DNA from 2 places in the Actinobacillus suis ATCC 33415 genome. Region 1 is predicted to be linked to the other one. Evidence: riboswitches for the same ligand, from Rfam matches in the RefSeq annotation. Region 1 holds a riboswitch; the other holds the start of a gene.
What was found. A riboswitch is a leader RNA that binds a small molecule or an ion and turns the genes downstream of it on or off. The one in region 1 is predicted to bind thiamine pyrophosphate.
Positions count from the first base shown of each region.

Region 2: it holds a riboswitch for thiamine pyrophosphate, as region 1 does, so the genes downstream of both, thiM (hydroxyethylthiazole kinase) here and thiB (thiamine ABC transporter substrate binding subunit) in region 1, are expected to answer to the same signal.

Region 1 is NZ_CP009159.1:204,556-207,980, reverse strand. Features, by position in the region: gene dksA (RNA polymerase-binding protein DksA) at 124-573, opposite strand; gene thiB (thiamine ABC transporter substrate binding subunit) at 784-1,743, opposite strand; TPP riboswitch at 1,843-1,935, opposite strand; gene ASU1_RS01025 (amidohydrolase family protein) at 2,217-3,203, shown strand; gene aspS (aspartate--tRNA ligase) at 3,400-3,425, shown strand, end outside.
Region 2 is NZ_CP009159.1:915,849-919,273, forward strand. Features, by position in the region: gene thiE (thiamine phosphate synthase) at 1-295, opposite strand, end outside; gene thiD (bifunctional hydroxymethylpyrimidine kinase/phosphomethylpyrimidine kinase) at 298-1,116, opposite strand; gene thiM (hydroxyethylthiazole kinase) at 1,109-1,909, opposite strand; TPP riboswitch at 2,127-2,219, opposite strand; gene ASU1_RS04200 (autotransporter domain-containing esterase) at 2,360-3,425, opposite strand, start outside.

The DNA.
Region 1 (3,425 bases):
TATAGTTAAAAATAATACACCTCTGAAATTAACAATCGATAATAGATAATTAAATCATAATAAAAATAATGGACAATATGAGATTGTCCATTATCAATTTCAATTATCCATTTCTAATTAAGCTTATAAGCCCATTTGCTTTTCACGGATTTCTGCAAGCGTTTTACAGTCAATACACATATCTGCCGTCGGGCGAGCTTCTAAACGACGTAGACCAATTTCTACCCCACAAGTTTCGCAATAGCCGTATTCATCTTCGGCAATGCTATTTAGCGTTTGCTCAATTTTTTTAAGCAATTTACGCTCACGGTCACGATTTCTTAATTCAAGACTGAATTCTTCTTCCTGTGTTGCGCGGTCTGCTGGATCGGCAAAATTTGCAACTTCTTCTTGCATTTGGCTTTTGGTGCGCTCAGCTTCTTCCATAATTTGAACATGCCACGCACGAAGAATTTTACGAAAATGCTCTTTTTGCGCATCGCTCATGTATTCTTCGTCTTTTTTAGGTTGGTAAGGTGTAACGCCTGCTAGAGCTAATAAACCTAATGAAGTGGTACCTGCCACTTGAGCCATAATTTCACTCCTTGTTGGATAGTGTTGCCCCTGTTTAGAATAAATTGATATAAAAAATTTTAGGGGATAATTCAAAAGGGCGTATAAATAACAAATGTAATCCCTTTTGGCAATCAGATTTTGCAAAAATTTTTGTAATTTTTACCGCTTAGCAGACAATAAAAACGGCTAAAGATTCCATTAGCCGTTAAAATAACCTAATTATTTCAATTACCAGCTCTGTTGCCAGCTTGCGATCCATTGTCTCACTGTCTCAGGAGACGGCTGTATAAAAGCTAGTTGTTTATATTCAGGTAACGCTTTAAATGCGGGATCTGCTTCTGTACTTATCACCGGTTTCATCACATTATGATAAGAAATCACATTTTGCGCTTGAGCTTGATGTAAAAATTGCAAAAATTGTTTGGCTAATGCTTTTTGCTTACTCACTTTGGTAATCGCAGCAACTTCCGTTTGAACCAAATGGCCTTCTTCAAATTGCGCAGCGACATACTTGTCAGTTTTTTCATGCCATTGATGATAAAGCGGTGAAGTCGCATAACTTAGTACCAAATCGGACTCGCCTTTCAAAAAAGCACCGTAAGTTTCAGACCAACCTTTGCCTACAGTTACCGTATGTTTAGCTAACGTTTGCCAAGCTTCTTCCGCTTTATCACCGTATACGCTGTTTAGCCAAAATAATAAACCTCGACCGACCGTACTGGTACGAGGGTCTTGATAAATCACTTTTAAATCTTGGCGTTCGACTAATTCTTTTAATGATTTCGGCGGCTGCGCTAATTTCTCTTTATCATAGATAAAAGCATATTCACTGTAATCATACGGGAAAAACACTTTATTTTGCCAAGGGAAATCGTTAACCGTTAATTCATGCTCAGTGAAGAAACCTGACTTTTGCGCTTCTTCCATCGTAAAATTATCCAGTCCGAGCATCACATCCGCTTTAGTTTTTTTGCCCTCTAAACGAATTCGATTAAACATCGTAATACCGTCTTCAAAGGGTAAAAATCTCACGTCACACTGACATTGTTTTTCAAATAATGCTTCAAGTTTTGGCGCTGGCCCCCACTTTGAAGTGAAAGAATCATAAGTATAAACCGTCAATACAGGTGTTTGCGCCATAGCATGTGCTGCAAAACACCAAGCAGATAATGCCAAAAGTTTTTTCATTGTCATCTATTCCTTCTAAAAATAAACTAGAAGGATTTGAGTAGAACCAGCTGCCTTCCATACGCTGATTAAATGCTTTTATAAGCCTAATTTGGTAAGTATAGCAAATGTCTCAAATCCCTACGCTGATACTAATCAGATCAGGTTCTATGGGTAATTTCTCAGCTTTGTAAAGCACCCCAATGAGAACGCGGCAAATTGTAAGGCATGCGTAAATATAATGCAAATCCAAAAAGCAAACGTTTGCTTTTTGATTTTTTAAAAGATATACTACAGTCCTAGTGCCAAGAAAGGAACTAGATAGATTCATATGCAAAACCTTACAACATACTTAAACACTCATTTAGCCAAACATCATTTCATTATGGTGCTTGGCTCTTTTTTTGGCATTTCAACTCATTTATAGATCTCTTTTTTAGAGATCTTTTTTTTACCTAAAATTCAGCAAAATAAGTAGAGAGGAAAAGATTAACATGAGCCAATTAATTCGTACGCTCAAAAGCCATATTCGTGACGAAATTATTAAAAAAGGCGGTTGGGTGAATGCTCACGCCCATGCAGACCGAGCATTTACGATGACGCCGGAAAAAATTGCCATTTACCAAAATGCCAATCTACAACAAAAATGGGATTTAGTTGATGAAGTAAAACGCAATTCAACGGTTGATGATTACTACCGCCGTTTTTCACAAGCGATTGAATTAATGATTTCACAAGGGGTTACCGCATTCGGAACTTTTGTGGATATTGACGGCGTATGTGAAGATCGTGCAATTATTGCCGCTCACAAAGCACGTGAAGTGTATAAAAGCGATATTACCTTAAAATTTGCCAACCAAACCTTAAAAGGCGTAATTGAGCCAACTGCAAAAAAATGGTTTGATATAGGCTCTGAAATGGTAGATATGATTGGTGGCTTGCCATACCGTGACGAATTAGATTTCGGCAAAGGCTTAGAAGCAATGGATATTTTGCTGGATAAAGCCAAATCACTCGGCAAGATGTTGCATGTACACGTGGACCAATTTAATACCCCGAAAGAAAAAGAAACCGAACAATTATGCGATAAAGCAATCGAACACGGTATGCAAGGTCGAGTGGTGGCAATCCATGGTATTTCAATCGGTGCACATCCGAAAGAATATCGTAAAATGCTCTACCAAAAAATGCGTGACTCGCAAATGATGGTGATCGCTTGCCCAATGGCGTGGATTGATAGCGGTCGTAAAGAAGATTTACAGCCATTCCATAATGCACTAACACCGGCGGATGAATTAATTCCGGAAGGCATTACCGTTGCAATCGGTACAGATAATATTTGCGACTATATGGTGCCGTTATGTGAAGGTGATATGTGGCAAGAACTTAGCCTACTCTCTGCCGGCTGTCGCTTTACCAATTTAGAAGAAATGGCGAATATTGCCTCAATCAACGGTAGAAAAGTGTTAGGTTTACTTTAATTTCTAATTAATCGCTGATTTTTAATCTTCTTTAATCAGAACAAGCGGTCAAATTTGCAAAAAAATCTGTAAATTCGACCGCTTGTTTCTTTTCCTCTCTCCAATTTTCAGCAATTTTCCGCTATAATTTCAAAGATTTTGTCTCCGCAATTTATCACAGCGGAAAACCTATTTTATAAATCTTAAGGATATTTTTATGATGCGTTCTCATTATTGTGGTGT
Region 2 (3,425 bases), 710 kb from region 1:
CATGAACACCGTCCGCATCAATCTCGATCGCTAACGCAACGTTATCATCCACAATAAACGGAACCTTGTATCGGTGACATAAATCACGGCATTGAATCGCCAATGCTTTTTGGGCTTGTGGCTGAGCTTCTAATGAATTATTACCTTTATCACGAAACTGAAAGCAAGTAATCCCCGCTTGCAACGCCTGTTCTAAAATCAACAATAAATTTTGCGCGCGATCTTCGGTCGGATTCGGACAATCTTGTGTACCGGCAATAAAGTAAAGTTGAAGCATTTGTCGTATATCGTACATAATCATTCCTCTATGGGTAAATCTTGATAAGCCCAATGATTAGTCGGCCCATATCCATAGCCAATATTCAGAGGATGCGAAATTGCTGCGCTGATATAGTCTTTTGCAATTTTTATTGCAGTTTCGACCGCTTGTCCTTTGGCTAATTCCGCCGTAACGCAAGCAGAAAACGTACAGCCGGTACCGTGTGTATGACGAGTTGGAAAACGTGGACATTCCAAAATAAAATGAGTCGTTGGAGTAAAAATCCAATCACGGCAATGCGTACTTTGCGAATCCGCCAAATGCCCGCCTTTAATCACCACAGTATTCACACCTAAATCTTGCAATTTTTTTGCCGCCTGATAAGCGGTCGAATCATCGATAATTTTTATACCGGTTAAGGCTTCTGCTTCGGGCAGATTCGGCGTAATCACATCCGCTAACGGTAACAAATACGTTTGTAATGCACTAATCGCATCTTGTTGTAATAGTGGCGTGCCACCTTTGGCGATCATGACTGGATCAAGCACTAATTTACCAAAATTATACTGACATAAAGCATTTGCCACACACTCAATCGCTTTCGCAGTGCCTAACATTCCGATTTTAAAGGCAGAAATTTGAAAATCTTCTGCAATTGCTTTGATCTGAGATTCAATCGTACTTAACGGCACAGAATGAATATCGAATACGCCTAACGTATTTTGAGCGGTAATTGCAGTAAGAACCGAAGTGCCAAAAACGCCTCGCATTTGGAACGTTTTCAGATCCGCCTGAATCCCTGCACCACCACCGCTGTCCGAACCTGCGATGGTTAAAGCCTGACTAATCTTACTCATAAGAGACCCTCCCGTATTTTTCGATTGTATCGGCAGAAAGCGCGCCCAGCTGATCTAATAATGCAATATTGAATGAACCAAATGCATTAGTAGCTAATCCTTTCGCAGCCAATTCACCGGTAATAGCATACGCTGTTACGCCCTCGCAAGTTGCCTCAAAAATTTGACCGCTTGTCGCAACGGCACTAAATGCTGCCAATACAGATCCAAGCAAACAGCCCGAAGCCGTAATCTTGGGAAATAATGGTGTACCATTGACAATTTTCGCTAAGCGTTTGCCATCGCTGATATAATCAACGCTTCCACTAACAGCAACTACACATTGATATTTATTCGCTACATAATGCGCTATCTCTGCAATATTTGCCGTTCCATTACCTGCATCGACCCCTTTAGTTTGCCAATTTAGTTCGGCTAGTGTGGCTATTTCACCTAAGTTTCCCCGAATCACCGAAAAATGAATTTCATCTAACAGTCTCATCACTGTCTGGTAGCGGTAATCCGTTGCAGCAATTCCAACCGGATCCAATACAATAGGGATTTCTGCTTGATTCGCAATTTTCCCAACTAAACACATCGCTTCCACTTCTGCTGAACTTGCCGTACCAATATTGATAAGGAGTGCATTGCTAATTTTTGCCAAACTTTCAGCTTCTTCAATAGCGGTGGACATTAATGGTGAAGCACCGATAGCGAGTAAGCCATTAGCTGCAAAATGAGCGGCAACCACATTAGTCATATTGTATATAAGAGGATTTTGCTGGCGAATTTGTTCTAAATAATTTGATTTCATATTTATCTCCATGGGTAAGTGTAAAAAATGACGCAAATAGATAAGTCATCCTTACTCAAGGAGGCATAAGATTTCTTATCATGCATAAAAATAAATGCACGCAGCTATTCATCTTGTTTATCTCAAGCACAGATATAACCATTACAAAGCTTGCTGTGATGTTTTAAATGAATGGCAACAAAAAAATGACAAGAAAAAGGAAAGGGTAAGAGAAATAAAGATTGGCATATTAGTTTCCTACGTCAGTATTAACTGTATCAGGTTCACGGGTTTAATCTCAGCCTCGTTGGAGGCACCCCGACTAAAAATTGTTGTTAGTTTAAAGACATTACCGATGAAAACCAATCGGCTGATGTTGAATATGTGAACAAGATCACACTAAAAAAACAAGCGGTTAAAAAATGTAACTTTTTTGCAAAAAATTACGAAATTTAACCGCTTGTCTCAAAGTTAGAACTGATAGCCTACATTTGTATGGAATGATGTACCAGAGAAATTGTCACGACGACCTAAATCACGTTGCACCGCAAGTTGGAAATGCCATGGACTTGATTTTGCTTTCCAATCAAGGCCTGCTTGTACATTCACCCAACTCTTATCTGCTTGCGCTAAGCCTACTTTAAATTTGCTATTGTTAAAAGTAGTCACTAATTCTGCCGGTGAATCACGCCACTCTTTTACCCAACGAGCATTTACATACGGCTGCCAATCGGTAAATTGATAACGATATTCCGCACCAACACCGCTACGCACGCTACGAATTTGCTGTTCTTCAAAACTTAGTCGCATTGCATTCGCTTCCGTCTCGCCAAAATCTGTTACTTTACCATGGCTATTGGTAAGATCCGCTAATAATGCCACTTGGCTCTGATCAAACTTCCACTCATAGCCACCAAATACGCTGGCACTGATGACTGCTCCGCTTGTTTCACCTTTTTGTGAACGTTTAGCACTGCCTAGCTGAATCTGACGACTGGTTTTATAGTCATTGTCGCTTAACTGTAATGCAGCACCAACCCACCACTTATCCGCATCATAACGTACCGCGGTATTAATCGCTTTGCTCTTAATCTCGCCTTTCGTTGAGCCTTTTGAACCGTCTAAATCACTTTGGCTAAATAATGCGGAGAATTGCCATTGTGGGGTAAATTGCGCTTTCAACCCTGCATAAATCGCATCACCTTCGTTATAACGTTGATATGCTGCGATACCTTGTACAGTATTAGTTTCTTGCTTTAATAAACGATTACTGTTGCTTTGTTGACGAGCGAAATCAAAAGTTTTCTCCGTTGAATATAACGCTAACTGTGGTAATACGCTTACTTCGCTTGGCGCTTGTAATACATTTAAAATGTAATCCGCCATCACTTTGTGCGCTACCGCCCCCGGGTGGAAACCGTCTGCAAATAATTTACCGTCTGCGCTAGTTTGGTCAGTTGGAGTACAAACTACCTGTGTAGTTGATGCACATACGGTTGCAGTTGTATTGGTTAAACCGAAGTCTGCCGGATTACTC